Regions from separate parts of the Solibacillus cecembensis genome, predicted to be linked through region 1. Evidence: predicted binding sites of a transcription regulator. Region 1 holds the regulator's gene; each other region holds the start of a gene.
What was found. The regulator Rex, encoded in region 1, represses fermentation and respiration genes when NADH is low (regulators of the CRP and FNR family bind a similar motif). The targets are predictions, from matches to a motif close to TTGTGAAATATTTCACAA.
Positions count from the first base shown of each region.

Region 2: a site for Rex is predicted at 4,971-4,988, ahead of ACQKIH_RS19320 (formate/nitrite transporter family protein). Genes of this name have one in related genera too.
Region 3: a site for Rex is predicted at 1,971-1,988, ahead of cydD (thiol reductant ABC exporter subunit CydD). Genes of this name have one in related genera too.

Region 1 covers NZ_JBNNMF010000021.1:68,782-74,791, reverse strand. The annotation lists gene ACQKIH_RS17210 (ABC-F family ATP-binding cassette domain-containing protein) at 1-1,386, opposite strand, end outside; gene ACQKIH_RS17205 (redox-sensing transcriptional repressor Rex) at 1,516-2,151, shown strand; gene ACQKIH_RS17200 (twin-arginine translocase TatA/TatE family subunit) at 2,229-2,459, shown strand; gene tatC (twin-arginine translocase subunit TatC) at 2,477-3,298, shown strand; gene ACQKIH_RS17190 (CPBP family intramembrane glutamic endopeptidase) at 3,378-4,127, opposite strand; gene groES (co-chaperone GroES) at 4,371-4,655, shown strand; gene groL (chaperonin GroEL) at 4,768-6,010, shown strand, end outside.
Region 2 covers NZ_JBNNMF010000028.1:3,306-9,315, forward strand. The annotation lists gene ACQKIH_RS19285 (YtxH domain-containing protein) at 42-413, shown strand; gene ACQKIH_RS19290 (HTH-type transcriptional regulator Hpr) at 596-1,150, shown strand; gene ACQKIH_RS19295 (DUF3267 domain-containing protein) at 1,435-1,977, shown strand; gene ACQKIH_RS19300 (hypothetical protein) at 2,031-2,216, shown strand; gene ACQKIH_RS19305 (YjcZ family sporulation protein) at 2,349-2,447, opposite strand; gene ACQKIH_RS19310 (peptidylprolyl isomerase) at 2,591-3,439, shown strand; gene ACQKIH_RS19315 (zinc ribbon domain-containing protein YjdM) at 3,502-3,837, opposite strand; gene ACQKIH_RS19320 (formate/nitrite transporter family protein) at 3,952-4,728, opposite strand; gene serC (3-phosphoserine/phosphohydroxythreonine transaminase) at 5,049-6,010, shown strand, end outside.
Region 3 covers NZ_JBNNMF010000006.1:154,987-160,996, reverse strand. The annotation lists gene ACQKIH_RS07570 (methionine biosynthesis PLP-dependent protein) at 1-588, shown strand, start outside; gene ACQKIH_RS07565 (aminotransferase class I/II-fold pyridoxal phosphate-dependent enzyme) at 585-1,748, shown strand; gene cydD (thiol reductant ABC exporter subunit CydD) at 2,014-3,729, shown strand; gene cydC (thiol reductant ABC exporter subunit CydC) at 3,713-5,395, shown strand; gene ACQKIH_RS07550 (MarR family winged helix-turn-helix transcriptional regulator) at 5,627-6,010, shown strand, end outside.

The DNA.
Region 1 (6,010 bases):
CATTAATTTAGCTAAAGCGAGTCGTGCTTTTTCGCCACCTGATAATGAATTGACGTGCTTGGCCACATCATCCCCACTAAATAAAAAGCGCCCTAAAATGTTGCGAATATCCTTTTCATTCATTAAAGGCCACTCATCCCATAGTTCGTTTAGTACAGGCTTATTCGAATGAAGCTTTGCTTGCTCTTGATCATAATAGCTAATTTGCACATTTGTGCCGTAGCGAATGTCACCAGCGAGCGCGGCTAAATCTTTTACAATCGTTTTAAGTAATGTCGACTTTCCAACACCGTTTGGACCGACAAGTGCGATGCGGTCTTCGCGGAATACGCGTAGCTGAATATTTTTAGAAATCTCCTTATCGGTATAACCGACTGCCAACTCGTCAATCGATAATACATCGTTCCCACTTTGGCGCTCAATCGAAAAGCCGAAATTTGCACTTTTCTCATCGCCATCAGGAGAGTCCATCCAGTCTGTTTTTTCAAGCACTTTGCGACGAGATTGCGCCATTTTGGTTGTTGAGGCACGTGCGAGATTTTTTTGAATAAATGTTTCGAGTTTCGCCTTTTCATCAACTTGACGTTCGAACATTTTTAAATCACGTTCATAATTTTTCGCTTTTTCATCTAAATAAGCGCTATAGTTCCCTGTAAATTTTGACGCTTTTGTTCGGGATATTTCGTAAACAATAGATACGACTTGATCTAAGAAGTAACGGTCATGCGAAACGATTAAAATCGCGCCTTCATAGCCTTTTAAAAAGCCTTCTAGCCAAGAAAGTGTCTCGATATCTAAATGGTTCGTAGGCTCGTCCAAAATGAGTAAATCTGGCTTTGAAAGTAATAATTTGGCTAATGCTAAGCGGGTACGCTGACCACCAGAAAGTGACTGAATGGGTTTCGGATAATCTTCAGGGAAAAACTGCATCCCATGTAAAATCGAGCGTGTATCCGCCTCGTATTGATAGCCACCTGCTTCTTTGAAATCGTGCTGTAGCTGATCATAATCGGCCATTACACGTGCATAAAGCTCGGTATTTTCATAAATACTTGGGTCGGCCATTTGCTGTTCTAATTGGCGCAACTTTTGCTCTTGTCCACGTAATACGCTGAAAATGGTCATCATTTCGTCCCAAATTGTCAGCTCGGAATCAATTTTCGCATGCTGCTCTAAATAGCCAACCTGCACGCCTTTTGGAATAATGATTTCACCCGAATCATAGCTCATCTGCCCAGCAATAATTTTTAATAAAGTTGATTTCCCGGCACCGTTACGTCCTACGAGTGCAACGCGGTCACGATGCTGAACTTCTAACTTTACACCGCTTAAAATTTCGTCGGTAATAAAAGATTTATATAATTGATTTACTTGTAATGTAATCATATTTACACCTCTATTTCTTCCCTCTAGTTTATCGGATGAAGAGGGGACACGCAACGGTGGATACTTTACTTGTGGCGATAGGTTTAGTAAGATTATAACGATTTCCAAAAGTATGTAGGAGGAGAATGTGTGAAACCAGAAACAAAAATTCCACAAGCAACTACGAAAAGACTTCCTCTGTATTATCGATTTTTGCAAAATTTTGCAAATGAAGGCAAGAAACGAATTTCATCACAGGAATTAAGTGATGCAATGAAAATAGATTCTGCAACCATTCGACGTGATTTTTCTTATTTTGGTGCTCTTGGAAAAAAGGGTTACGGCTATGAAGTACAGCACTTACTCGAATTTTTCCGTAAAACACTAGACCAAGATGAGGCAATGAATGTTGCACTAATTGGTGTCGGAAACTTAGGACATGGTTTACTTAAATACAACTTCCAAAAGAATCATAATACGCGAATTGTTGTTGCATTTGATACAAAAGCGCCATATGAAGGAACGACGATTAGTGATATTCCTGTATTTCATCCAGATCGTTTAGAGGAAATGTATGAAGAATTTAGTGCAGAACTGGCTATTTTAACGGTATCGTCACGCTCTGCTCAAAATATGGCGGACCGCCTCGTTAAAATGAATGCAAAGGGAATTTTAAATTTCACCCCGGTTCGTTTAGCTGTTCCGGATACAATTAAGTTAATGAATATTGATTTATCCGTGGAATTACAAGCGCTCATTTATTTAGTACGTAATTCAAATCAGTAACAAATTGTTCATGAATACTATTAGCCAAAAAGATATAGATACGGTAAAATGTACATATAATAGAGGAGGTGGCTGTCGTGGTTGTGCATTTAAATGCGATTGGACCAGTAAGCCTAGTTATTATAGGAGTCGTTGCAATTTTAATTTTCGGACCAAAAAAGTTACCAGAGTTAGGTAAAGCAATGGGTTCGACGCTTCGTGAATTCAAAAATGCGACAAAAGGCTTGGGCGAAGACGATGATGATGTTAAGAAGAATAATGCTACCGTTATCGAACATAAAGATAACGAAAATAATCAAGCTAAGTAAATTAAGGATGTCTTAAAATGAATCCAGAAGAAAGAACTGTAATAGAACATTTGAATGAATTAAGAAGTCGCTTGTTTGTTACAGCGATTTTCTTTATTCTTGCTTTGATTGGTGGTTTTTTTGTAACGGAGCCCATTATTCACTTTATTCAGCATAGTGATGAAGCTTCACAATTTGAGTTGCATGGTTTTAACCCGACAGATCCTTTAGCGGTATTTTTAAAAGTAATGTTTGTTGTGTCTTTTGTCTTTACGTCGCCTGTATTACTGTATCAGCTTTGGTCATTTATTACACCAGGCCTACATGAAACCGAGCGTAAAGCGACACTCAAATATATCCCGTATTCATTCCTATTATTTATTGCAGGGATTAGTTTTTCATACTTTGTGTTATTCCCTTATGTGATGAATTTTATGATGAAACTATCGAACGACTTAAGCATTACGCAAACTATTGGGATTAATGAATATTTTAATTTCCTGTTTTCATTAGTTGTGCCGTTTGGAATCGTGTTTCAACTACCTGTCGTCACGTTATTTTTAGCGCGTATTGGCATATTGAATCCAGAACTAATGGTCAAGTTCCGTAAGTACTCGTACTTTGTCTTATTTGTACTAGCTGCATTTTTAGCACCGCCCGATTTTATATCAAACTTAATCGTAGCTGTGCCATTATTTATTCTTTATGAAGTGAGTATTGTGATTTCTCGCGTCGGCTATCGCAAGTTTGTCGAGGCAGAGGAGCGACGAATTCGTGAGGAACAAGAGGCTGCACAAACGATGCAAGTAGAGCAATTACTAGAGGAACAACGTAGGCAAATGGAACAAATGAATAACTAAATATTTCTTAAACCATATAAAAACGCTATTTCCCAATATAAGGAGATAGCGTTTTTTAGTGATGAAAACGGATTGAAAGTCACTTTGGTGCATTATCAATGATTTGTTGGAATGTATCTGCATACATTTGAACGACTGTAACGAAGCCATTTAATAAAACATGTGCGATGATGGATGTTAGTAAGCGTTTCGTTTTGTAGTAAAGGAAGGCGAAAACCATTCCGCTAATCGCATATATAATAATATGCGTGAAATCCATATGAATGGCAGCAAATACGAAAGAACTAATAATGCTTGCTATCCAAAAATTATAATTTTGAACAATTGAACCAAAAATAACACGACGGAAAATAAGCTCTTCTAAAATAGGACCGAGTAATACTGTGGCAATGATCATCACTGGTGCAACTTTTGTGATGGTCATAATGTCTGCCGTATTTTCAGAACCCATTTCAATACCTAATGCAAGCTCGATGTAAGCACCGATGGATTGACCGAAAAATACAAGGAAAAACCCGATAATTCCCCACCCAATGGAAGCACCAATAGAAGCCTTTTCTCCTTTGAAAATATTCCAAAAGTGCTTGTCACGCTGAATTAAGAGAAAGCTAATTAGAGTAGCAACTGCGAAGGAAGCAGTAGACCACCATGCAGAAAGTTTAATTAATTGTTCTTGTTTCGTAGGAGCTGAAATAAACTCTAATAGATACTCTAGAAGTTCTGGGGAAATTCTGAGTACGATTACAGAGAGTAGACAAACGAAATACGTGATCAACACATAAAGCGCGGTCTTTCGTGCTTTGAACTTCGATGATGAACTGGATGTCACGATGAGTAACCTTCTTTCTTTTTTTATAAGTAAGTTATATGACGCAGACAAATAAGAAAGGACACAATGTTTCTTATTTATGAGAAAAACAACGATTAACTATATTGTAGAGGAATTTGGAAATAAAACAAAATTTTTTATAGTTCTGACTTGCAAAAAAAAAGGGAATTCATTAAACTAATAATTGTGTTAGCACTCTTTAATAGAGAGTGCTAAATTTAAAAACGTAGGAGGTTGTTTCACTTGTTAAGACCATTAGGAGATCGCATCATTATTGAACTTGTTGAGGTAGAAGAAAAAACTGCATTCGGTATTGTATTACCTGACTCAGCAAAGGAAAAACCACAAACTGGTAAAGTAGTAGCAGTAGGTACAGGTCGTGTTCTTGACAACGGCACTCTTGCTCCACTTGAAGTAAAAGTAGACGATGAAATTATCTTCTCGAAATTCTCAGGTACAGAAGTGAAATACGACGGCGTAGAATATTTAATTTTACGTGAAAGCGACGTATTAGCAATTATCGGATAATCTCAAATCAAAAATAAACTGCAGCTAGATATATAGTAAAGCATACTAGCTGCATATATGATGTTAATAAATAAACGACAATAGATTATTAAAATCAGGGGGTATATGGATTATGGCAAAAGACATTAAATTTTCAGAAGAAGCACGCTCATTAATGGCGGCTGGTGTTGATAAATTAGCAAACGCTGTAAAAGTAACGCTTGGACCAAAAGGGCGTAACGTTGTATTAGAAAAAAAATTCGGTTCACCACTTATTACAAATGACGGTGTATCTATCGCAAAAGAAATCGAATTAGAAAATGCATTCGAAAACATGGGTGCAAAATTAGTAGCTGAAGTAGCTTCTAAAACAAATGAAATTGCGGGTGATGGTACGACTACAGCAACGGTTCTTGCCCAAGCGATGATCCGCGAAGGGTTAAAAAACGTAACAGCTGGTGCAAACCCTGTAGGTATCCGTAAAGGGATGGATAAAGCGGTTGCTGCTGCATTAACAGAGCTTCAAGCGATTTCACGCCCAGTGGAAAACAAAGAGTCGATTGCACAAGTAGCATCTATCTCTTCAGGTGATGACGAAATTGGTGGATACATTGCTGATGCGATGGAGCGCGTAGGTAATGACGGTGTAATTACGATTGAAGAATCTAAAGGCTTCACAACAGAGCTTGATGTTGTAGAAGGTATGCAATTTGACCGTGGTTACGCTTCACACTACATGGTGACAGATACAGATAAAATGGAAGCGGTACTAGATAACCCATTCATTTTAATTACAGATAAAAAGGTTGCAAGCATTCAAGAAATTTTACCAGTGCTTGAGCAAGTCGTACAACAAGGTCGTCCAATTTTAATTATTGCGGAAGACGTAGAAGGGGAAGCATTAGCAACTCTTGTAGTGAATAAACTACGTGGTACATTCAACGCTGTAGCAGTAAAAGCACCAGGCTTTGGTGACCGTCGTAAAGCAATGTTAGAAGATATTGCGATTCTTACAGGTGGACAAGTTATTACACAAGATCTTGGCTTAGACTTGAAAACAGCAGACTTAACTTCATTAGGTCGCGCGGTAAAAGTAATCGTTTCAAAAGATAATACAACAATCGTTGAAGGCGCTGGTAATACAGATGCAGTAGCAGCACGCGTAAATCAAATTCGTATGCAACTTGCTGAAACGACTTCAGAGTTTGATAAAGAAAAATTACAAGAGCGCTTAGCTAAATTAGCAGGCGGAGTTGCGGTTATTAAAGTAGGCGCAGCAACAGAAACAGAATTAAAAGAGCGTAAATTACGCATCGAGGACGCACTGAACTCTACACGTGCAGCAGTAGAAGAAGGTATCGTATCAGGTGGTGGTA
Region 2 (6,010 bases), on a different contig from region 1:
AAGACTTCATGTACATATTTTTTAGGAAAGGACGAGACGAAATGAAGACAAAAACATTTTTAATTGGCTTATCTGCTGGATTAGTAGGAGGTGCAGCTGCGATTTTGTTATCTACTCCCCAATCTGGTACGCAGCTTCGCCAAAATATCACAACAAATTTAGCAAGCGCCAAATCAAAACTGACAGATTTGACTTCTGAAATCGGCAATGTGAAACAATCGATATCTGCACTCTCTTCAGTAGCACAAAATAACATGCCTAGTATAATAAATGACTTAAAGGTAAGCTTGTCTCAGTTTAAACAAGAAATTGAACCAGAAGCGTTAACATTAAAACAAGAAATTGAGAAGTTACAGAATTCTATTAGTGAAATCGAGAAAAATATCCCTTCAGCTAGAAATGAAGAACAGTAAAGCGATTGAAAGTGATAGGTAAAAAGTAACTCAGTATTTTACTTTTATCGGAAATTAAGTCCCTAAAATATCTTTTTTTATTATTTATCAGTCAATTACCAATTATTTAATTTTTCTAACTTTAAACTTTATTCTTTTATTGCTATAATATTTTCAAAACATACAATGGGAAGAAGAAGGTGATTGCTTTGTCTGATGAATTATACACACAGAAAGAGGCTATGTTATTTAGCCAACGAATTGCACAGTTATCTAAAGCTCTTTGGAAAGCTGTTGAAAAAGATTGGCAAACATGGATTAAGCCATATGATTTAAATATTAATGAACATCATATTTTATGGATTTCGTATCATTTAAAAGGTGCTTCCATTTCTGATGTTGCAAAATTCGGTGTCATGCATGTATCGACTGCTTTCAACTTTTCAAAAAAATTAGAAGAGCGTGGTTTATTAACGTTTTCAAAACGTGATGATGATAAGCGCAATACTTACGTAGAACTTACACCACAAGGCTCTGAGTTGATTTTACGAATGTATGAACATTACCATGATACGGAGCATTCAATTCTAGAAGGCTCTCTACCATTAAAAGAACTTTACGGAAGATTTCCTGAGTTTTTAGATGTCATGGCGGTTATCCGTAATATTTACGGCGAGGATTTTATCGAAATTTTCGAACGATCCTTCCAAGATTTTAAAGATACCTTTAAAGAAGCAAAACATACTACTCCAATCTAACTTCTTTCAGCGACCGTCCAAACAGTCGCTGAAAGAAGTTGCCCCCGGCGGATGTCACGGAATCGGAAAGGCTTTTTTTGTGCCAGCACAAAGCCGATTCCGGACGCAATTATGCCGAAGCATAATTGATTAAATATTAAAAAAGAGTGTCTAGATACACTCTTTTTTTTGCATAAAGATATATTTGTACGACTGTCTCTAATTTATGTAGTATGATAGAAAAACATACACATACGATTTACTTTTCATACATTTCATTATGCAATACACTTAGGAGGATACTCGTGCACTGTTGGAAAACAATTAATATTGAACGTGATTATGGTACTACAAGGCTCTATTTATTAGCTTGCATTGTTTTTGTTTTAGTATTTTGCTTTTCTTATATTGCATTGAGCTTTCAATTTATCGCGCGTCATGAAGCGCATTATTTATGGTTGCTTATAATAGCCATTCCTTTTATTTACCCAATTCATAAAGCACTTCATTATTTCGCTTTATTTAAATACCGAAAATCGGTTGTTTTTCACTTTAAAATACGATACATTTTCATTCCGATTATTCATATGCAGTTGCAACAGAGTATTTCTAAAAAAATGTATTTATTTACATTGCTCACACCGTTTATGTTAATTAACACTGCTCTTATAATTGGCGGCTTGTACGTTCCGCAATACGCCCATTATTTTAGTTTTTTATTGGCTTTTCATTGTAGCATTTGTTTAATGGATATTTTATATGTTAAACATTTAATGTCCGCGCCAAAGAATGCTATAATCGAGGAAACACCTAGAGGCTATGAAATTCTTGTCCCCTTAAATTTATAAAGGGGAATTCATACACATCTTTAAATTTAAGGTTGTAAGGGGGAGGAGTAAATTTGCTATTACTAATTGTCATTCTATTTTCGATTTTATACTTATTCCAAATTAATCGGATGACAGCTGCTCTTTGTATTCAAAAAGATATTCCTGAAGAAAAGCAGCCGAAAATATTCCGTACGATCAATGTACTCATTACGATTTTATTGATTTGTCTATATGTAGAAGTTTTAATGGCCGTATAATAATAAAAAAGGTGCACACGCTATAGTGAGCACCTTTTTTGCATCTCTCATTTACCAATGTCAATTAAAATGGTTATTCCTCAATTTTTTTAAATTGTAGAACCATCATTTACTATGTCAATCCATTTTTAATTAGTAAATAAACGCTGCACCTACGATAATCAATAAAATGAACAATACGACTAATAGTGCAAAGCCTGAACCTGAACCATTATAGCCTCCGCCACCCATCACGTCACCCCCTATCTATCATCTATCGTATGCACATTGCTTGGTAAAACTTAGGCTATTACTTGTATGGAACCATTTTGTTTTTTAATCGTTTATGTTATAGTAACTAATGCATTCATAGAAAGTTAGGAGCGTAAGAAAAAATGAAAAAATCACTTTTTGCATTAACATTAGCTGCTTCAATCGGTTTAGCAGCTTGTAGTAATCCTGGCGATGAGGTAGTTGTCTCAACAAATGTTGGCGACATTACTCAAGAAGACTTTTACAATCAAATTAAAGAAATCGCTGGTGATCAATTATTACAACAAGTAGTAATTGAGAAAATTTTAAATGATAAATATAAAGTAACTAAAGAAGAAATTGAAGAAGAGTTCAAAACTGTTAAAGAACAACTTGGCGAAGGCTTAGAAGCAGCTTTAGCACAAGCTAACTTAACTGAGGAAGGCTTAAAAACAAATATCCGCTTCAGTCTTTTACAAAAAAAGGCAATAGCGGATGTTGAAGTAACAGATAAAGAAATTCAAGCTTATTATGACCAAGCTAAACAAGAATTAAATGCTCGTCATATTTTAGTTGAAGATGAAGCAACAGCAAAAGAAGTTGCTAAAAAAATTAACGCGGGTGAAGATTTTGCTGCAGTAGCAAAAGAATACTCAAAAGATCCAGGTTCAGCTGAAAAAGGCGGCGATTTAGGCTGGTTTACAGTTGGAATGATGGTTCCTGAATTCAATGACGCTGCATATGCACTTGAAGTAAATAAAATTAGTGAGCCCGTTCAAACGGTTAACGGCTTCCACATTATCCAAGTAACAGAGAAGCGCGATGTGAAAGATTTCGGAACTTTAGAAGATAAAAAAGAAGAAATCCGTGAATCAATTGCAGCTTCTAAAGGCGACTGGGATACAAAAGTAGCACAATTACTTAAAGAAGCGGAAATTAAAGTGAACGACGCGGACTTAAAAAATGCATTTTCTGGCATTGAAACAAAATAATTAGTCATAAAAAAAGACAGCCTTTGGTCAATAAAAAAACCATGGCTGTCTTTTATTCTTTTTTAGTTCTTCTTAACGAATTCCGATTTTAACTTCATCGCACCGAAACCATCAATTTTACAATCTATGTTATGATCGCCTTCAACTAAGCGAATTCCCTTTACACGTGTGCCAATTTTTAGCGTAGATGAACTACCTTTTACTTTTAAATCTTTAATAACCGTTACGTTATCACCATCTACTAATAAATTCCCATTAGCATCACGAACGACTAGCCCTTCTTCAACAGCTTCTTCCGTTTGTGACCATTCATGTGCACATTCAGGACAAACGAACATTTGTCCATCTTCATACGTATATTCTGAGCCACAACTCGGGCAACTTGGTAGTTTCTCCATAATCCTAACCTCCAGTCAATATTTCCTCTATACTGTCATACTTACAAAGCAATAACAAGTCGATGCTTCTTAATGTACCTTTTTCGCTCAAAACTTAGTATAATTGAGCCATTTTTAATCTACATTACGCTTCCCTTGCTCCGTTAGCCATAACCCTAATCCTAAAACAACCGCACCTCCGACAATATTCCCCGCAGTAACCGGCACTAAATTATGCAGCGCACCGCTAAAGGTAATTGCCTCCCCATGTGGGATCATAAACGCTAATGAAAACAAAGTCATATTGGCGATGCTATGTTCAAAGCCCGACATAATAAACGGGAAAATACAGCAAAAGATAATCATAATTTTAGCAGCTTCACTTTTTAAGCGATACGTGCACCATACGGCTACACAAACGAGGGCATTACATAAAATTCCTCGAAAGAACAGCTCCATCGCAGGTGCTGACATTTTTGCCGTTGTAACTTTTTCAACAAAATTGGCGGTCTCCCCTATTGCCATACCCGACATAAAAAATAGCCACGCACAAATAATAGAACCGATAAAATTGCCAACATAACTATATGTCCATACATTGATTAAATCTAATACGCTTGTCCTTTTTTCTAACGTTCCAATGGACATAACCAAATTATTTCCTGTAAATAAATCCGCCCCACTAAGCGTCACCATACAAAGCGCTACACCAAATGCTAACCCTTGAATAATTTTCATACTCGGTACATTGGTCGGTGATAACAATCCTCCAATGACAATAAATGTGATAATGCCAAATCCAATAAATAGTCCCCCATAAAATGCGAGCATTAAAAAACCGAACTTTGACGTACGAACCGTTTGTGCTTTTTTCTCAGCTATCGTTGCAATAGCGTGGAAAGTTTCAGTCATTAGTAGACCACCTCATTATTACGATGTATTCATCAAGATTATAACAATATAATCATGGAATGTATGTACCTCATTTCCAGTGTGAAATATATGAATATTCACCTTTTCGCCATTTTTTGAATTATTTATAAAATTTAGCGTATTGTTTTTCATTAAAACACGAACGTTTTATTGTATATTTGTTCAGAAATTCGTATACTTAACATTCATTATTCTCTTTTATGTGCTTTCTAAAAAGAATTTCGTGAATTTTCCCACATATTCATGAAAAGAGTATAATATCAAGGTAGTATTTATTAATTACACAAGGAGTGTTTCCAATGACAGTAACATCAAATCGCGCATATAACTTTAATGCAGGTCCATCAGCATTACCACTTGAAGTATTACAAAAAGCACAGGCGGAACTTGTTGATTTTAAAGAAACAGGTATGTCTGTAATGGAGTTAAGCCACCGTAGTGCTACATTTGAAGCGGTTCATAACGAGGCAATTGCTCGCTTACGCAAACTTTATGACATTCCAGAAAACTATGAAGTGCTATTCCTACAAGGTGGAGCAAGCCTTCAATTTACGATGATTCCTATGAACTTCCTAGCGCAAGACCAAAAAGCAAGTTATATTCAAACAGGTGCTTGGTCAGAAAAAGCTTTTAAAGAAGCTAAATTTTTCGGTACACCCGTTGAAGCTGCAAGTACTAAAGCAAATAACTATAAAAACATTCCAACAGTTGAAGAAATCCAAGTAGAGCAAAATGCAGCATATGTTCACTTAACTTCAAACAACACGATTTTCGGTACGCAGTGGAAAACATTCCCGACAACGGGTGATGTGCCATTAATCGCTGATATGTCTTCTGATATTTTATCTAAAAAAGTAGACATTTCGAATTTCGCGATGATTTATGCGGGCGCTCAAAAAAATCTAGGTCCTTCTGGTGTCACTGTTGTGATCATCCGTAAAGACTTCCTAGAAAAAGCAAATCCGAACATCCCAACAATGTTAAAATACGATACACATGTTGCAAACAATTCTTTATACAATACACCACCAACATTCGGTATTTATATGCTTGGTGAAGTATTGAAATGGGTTGAAGAACAAGGTGGCGTAGATACGATCGAAAAACGCAATGAAGAAAAAGCAAAATTAATTTACGATGCAATCGATCAGTCAAATGGCTTCTATTATGGTCATGCAACGGAAGATTCTCGTTCATTGATGAACATTACATTCCGCGTAGCAGATGAAGCTTTAGAAAAAAAATTCTTAGCTGAAGCAAA
Region 3 (6,010 bases), on a different contig from region 1:
TATACACCATATTTCCAACGCCCGATTGAATTAGGCGCGGATATTGTATTACATAGTGCAACAAAATATATTGGTGGTCATAATGATGTGCTTGCAGGAATTGTTGTTGCCAAAGGGGCAGAACTTTGTGACAAGCTGGCATTTATGCATAACGGAATGGGCTTAGTGCTATCACCGATGGATTCTTGGCTTTTAATTCGCGGATTAAAAACATTGCATTTACGCTTAAAGCAACATGATGTAAATGGTAAAAAAATCGCTGCTTATTTAGCTACTGAACAACTTGTAACGGATGTTTTATATACAGGTAAAGGTGGCATGCTGTCATTCCGAGTGAAGGATGCCGCGATGGTTAATCCATTTTTAAAAGCGATGCAGCTTATTACATTTGCTGAAAGTTTAGGTGGTGTGGAAAGCTTCATCACGTACCCTGCAACGCAAACGCATGCGGACATTCCATATGAAGAACGTGTCGCGCGCGGTGTTTGTGACCGACTACTACGCTTTTCGATTGGCGTTGAGGAAGCGGACGATTTAATTGCTGACTTACAGCAAGTCTTTGATACATTGCGAGGTGAATTCGCATGAATAATCGCATCGAAACCGCGTTAATTCATGGTGCTGTTCGTGAAGGCTTCGCGGATAAAAAAGGTGCAGTCAATGTCCCAATGTATTTATCCTCAACATTCCATCAAGAATCAATCGATGAATTTGGCGAATATGACTATGCCCGTTCTGGCAATCCAACAAGAGCAGCCCTTGAAAAAGCGATTGCTGAACTTGAAGGTGGTCACCGCGGATTTGCATTTGCAACTGGGATGGCGGCTGTATCTGCCTGCTTTATGATTTTATCTGCTGGCGACCATATTGTCATTACCGAGGATGTATATGGTGGTACATACCGCTTTGTGACGAAAGTATTGCCGCGCTTTGGCATTACGCATACATTTGTAGACTTTACAGATATTGAAGCAATCAAAGCAGCAGTAAAACCGGAAACGAAGCTGATTTATCTCGAAACTCCTTCTAATCCAACACTTGGCATTACGGATATTCGAGCAGTTGTTGATATCGCAAAGGCGAACGGTGCAATGACGTTTTTAGATAATACATTTATGACACCGCTTCATCAACGTTCACTCGAAATGGGTGTAGATGTGGTCATTCATTCGGCAACGAAGTTTTTATCAGGTCATTCTGACATCCTTGCGGGACTTGTAGTAGCAAAAGATGAGGCGCTTGCTGATCGTATTTATTTCATCCAAAACTCTTTTGGCTCTGTTTTAGGTGTACAAGATTGCTATACTCTCATCCAAAATATGAAAACTACCGCTGTGCGTTTTAATGAGGAATCGCGTGTAGCTATGCGCATCGCTGAATTTTTAGAAGCGCAGCCACTTGTAGAAAACGTTTATTATCCTGGGTTAAAATCACATCCAGGCTATGAAATTCATGCAAGCCAGAGTACATCTGCTGGTGCAGTGCTATCGTTTACTTTACCGAGCTATACGATAGCAAAAGTTTTCGTTGAAGCCATGAAAATCCCAGTATTCGCAGTGAGCCTTGGCGGAGTTGAATCGATTTTATCGTACCCTGCGAAAATGAGTCACGCGGCAATGGAACCAGAGGAACGTGCGAAACGCGGTATTACAGACGGTCTTCTACGTTTTTCAGTCGGATTAGAAAATGAAGACGATTTACTAGAAGATTTTAAACAAGCATTGGAAAAGGCTCAAGCTGCTCGCTGAATTTTTTTAGTTAAATGCCCTATTACTCCTAATAAAACCAGGTAGCTTCTTGCCTGGTTTTTTCTTATGCGCGATTTTTGCTGTTATTTCCTATAAAATAACTGCGGCTATCCATCATTTTTCATTTTCTATCCGTCACTGTTCCCTTTCTATCCGTCTCCCCTATAAAAAATCACTGAATCTCCCCCTTCTTTAGCTTTTTTGTGTTTAATCTATCTAAAAGAGTGAAATAAATAACAATAATGCTTTATTTAGGGGGAATAGAATGCGCCAGTTTCAAAAATGGATTCCATCAATGAAAAATTACCGTTTGACGCTCATGTTTATTGCCCTACTGCTTGGACTCGCGATTGTTTTACAAGCATATAGCATCATTCAAATTGTGGATTCTGTATTTATTCAAAAATCCGCTTTTACAGCCGTTTTACCATATGTATACGGACTGCTTTTGGCGATTTCACTTCGGGTTACATCTAATTATTTTCTTCATTGGACAGGTAATCAACTTTCCGCACATGTTAAAAAATCGATACGCGCCCAGCTCCTCACTCGCTGGGGTCAAGATTCCATTGAAAATATAAAATTACAGCAAACGGGCTATCAAGTTTCGTTATTCGTCGACACGGTTGATGAGCTCGACGCCTATTTTCGGGAATATATACCGCAAACAATGAAAACGTTCGTTGTGCCATTGTTTTTATTAATTGCCGTATTTTTTGCCCATCCAATGAGCGCGGTCATTTTGCTCATAACGGCACCGTTTATTCCTCTTTCTTATATTATTATCGGTGTACAAACGAAAAGAAAATCGGAACAACAGCTTGAAAATATGAATCGCTTTTCTGGAAAATTTTTAGATGTTTTACAAGGTTTACAGACGCTGAAGCTTTTTTCACAAAGCGCAAAACAACGAAATATTTTACAACATTACAATACACGCTTTATGGAAACGACACTCGATGTGTTAAAAATTGCGTTTGCATCAACGCTGTTTATCGAACTTATCACTACGCTTGGTGTCGGGCTTGTCGCACTTGAAATCGGCTTTCAAATGATTGTATTTGAGACGCTCGGCTTTGCTGCAGCATTTTTCGTTTTAACATTAGCACCTGAATTTTACAGCTCTTTAAAGGAATTAGGTACTGCGTTTCATGCTGGGAAAGGCAGCCTTGGCGCAATGCAGCTCATTCAAACAGAGCTTGAAAAAGAGGTGCAGACAGTCACATGGGGACAACAATCAATCACGCCCGCCCCTGCTCTTGCACTACAAGGTGCCGAGTATCGTTATCCAGATGGGACTACGATTGGACCAATTACTATCGACATTCCAGCAAAGAAAACGGTGGCCATTATCGGACCGACTGGACATGGCAAAACAACCGTCTTAAATATGCTATCAAGCGCAGTGGAACTAACGCACGGCTCTCTCTTCATAAACGGCATCGCTCGCACCGAATGCAGTGAACAAAGCTGGTATGCGCAAATGACGATGATTTCACAACATCCGTACGTATTTGCTGGTACACTGCGAGACAATTTGACGATGGGAAAAACCATTGACGATGAGGCGATTTGGCATGCATTACAAAAAGCGCAATTAGGCAATTGGTTTACTTCCTTACAAGATGGTTTCCATACGAAAATTGGGGAAGCAGGTCGCGGACTATCTGGTGGGGAAAAACAGCGGATTGCCATTGCTCGTGCTTTTATTCATCAGCCTACCGTCGTGTTTTTCGACGAACCTACTGCTGGACTCGATGTGTTAACTGAGCAGCTCATTGCCCATGCGATTCAAACTTTAAAATCTCATGCAACCGTCATTCTCGTAACCCACCGCTTCGAAACATTGCAACATGCCGATCTTCTATACATTTTGGAAAATGGCACCATTCATGCGAGCGGTACACCTGAAGCATTGCAACACGAACGGTATTTTGAGGCGATGAAAAAAGGAGGTTTGCCCGATGCAAGAGCTTTATGAAATGATTTGGCATGAGAAAAAAGAGATGCTACTCGCGTTAATTGCGGGTACGATAAGCGGCTTAACAGCGGTTGCCCTTTTTGCACAAAGCGGTTTTCTTATTTCAAAAGCAGCCTTAATGCCACCGTTTTATGTCATATTAATTTTAACTGCCTTTTTGAAAATATTTGGTGTCGCAAAATCGACGAGCAAATATGCAGAGCATTATATTTCGCATCGCGTGACATTTTCCCTTTTATCCGCCATTCGAATGCGTTTTTTTGACCGGTTAGAGCCCATTGCCAATCAGTTATTTTTACATTATCAAAGTGGTGAATTGTTAGCTCGTATTACGAATGATGTCACGACGCTTCAAAACTTCTTTTTACGTGTCGTTTATCCACCGCTCGTTGCGTTGCTTGTATTTTTGGGGACCGTCATTTTCACGGCATTTTTCTCGATTTGGATAGCCTTGCTGTTAGTACTTGGATTTTTATTAGTGGCTGTCATTATTCCAACGCTTTTAATCGCAAGGAAAACACAACCTGCCCCCTATAAACGCGAACTCCTGACCGATACAACTGAGTTTTTATACGGCTTTCGCGAATTGAAAAATCATCATTTAGATGCGCAAAAAAGCAAAGAGCTACTGCGTTTAAGTGATGCGTATACCGATGAAGTGAGAAAGGAGCAGCAAGCTCTCGTCCGTATGCAGCTATACAATCAAAGCGCCTCATTGTTGACGGTATTTCTAATCGTGACAATCGGTGCGTATTTTGTGACAACGAACGAGCTGGACGGACTGTATTTGGCGATGCTATTATTAATCGCGCTCACTGTATTTGAAACCGCGATTCCATTAGCTACTGTGCCGCATCATTATAAAGGTGCAACACAAGCGATGATACGTTTGCAAGATGTGACATCACACCCCACAGCAAATACAAAGCCGTTACCACTTTCAAATGATTTCACAATACAATCAAAAAATGTGCATTTTTCCTATGCACAGTTCAATAAGCCAATTTTAAAAGATATCCAATTTACGATACAATCAGGTGAAAAAATTGCGATTGTCGGTCCGAGTGGCTCAGGGAAATCCACTCTTTTTCAATTGCTTATAAAAGGACTAGATCCAACTAGTGGACAACTTTTAATTGGTGGGCAACCTATTGCTATGATTGAAGCCGATTCGTTATGGTCACAGATGAGCGTGCAACTGCAACATAATCACTTTTTCTCGGGGACGATTCGTGACAATCTTTTACTTGCCAATGACCAGGCAACCGACGAACTGCTTATCGAAGCGTTAAAGCATGCGCGGCTACCAAAAAGCTTGGATGACGCCATTTTAGAAAAGGGCGAAAATTTATCCGGTGGTGAACGTCAACGCCTCGCGTTTGCACGTGTGCTTTTGAAAAATGGTGCCATTTGGCTATTAGATGAGCCATTTACAAGCTTAGATACTCAAACAGAACGCGCCCTCTTCCATGAATTGCTCATAAGTCCCGAATCACGGACTGTTGTTTTAATTACACATAAGCTAGACGGATTAGAAAAAATGGATCGAATTTTCGTTATGCAAGATGGACAACTAGTAGAATCCGGCTCCTTTGAACAACTTTTACTAGCGAAAGGTTTATTTTATGAAATGAAGCATATTCATATGTTCGATGATTCAAATTAATGGGATGCTGGAAATACGAGATACGTCCTATCTCGGATTATCCAGCATCCTTTTTAGTCGTTCCATTTTATCTTGCATGAACGCACAAAATTACGTCCACTATATAGAAGAAATATTTCCATTTCCGCAATTTAAAATTCGTTCCTAGAAATTTACTTCGAAATCGAGATATTTGTGTTGCGTTTTTATCAGTTGAGTAGTAAAGTGATAGTAACGAAAGGATGTGGCGGCATGAAAAACAATACACGCGGCTCGCTCATTTGGTTACGGATTACGCGTTTTACGCACCAAAGTAATTTATTATCCAATGAATTTCTGAAGCCTTTTGGTTTAACAACAGCCCAATTTGATGTGCTTATGCAAATCGACTCCTATGCACCGATTACACAATCCGATTTAGCAGAAAAAGTAACCGTTACACAAGGTGGTATTTCTCGAATGTTGTCACGCCTTGAACAGGACGGTTTGATCGAACGTACACAACAATGGAAAACAAAACACATTTCATTAACAGAAAAAGGAAAACAACAATTAGCGAATGCATTTGATGCACAGCTCGCCTTCCAATCTTCCTTTTTCGATGATTGTTTATCCGTCGAAGAGCAAAAAACATTA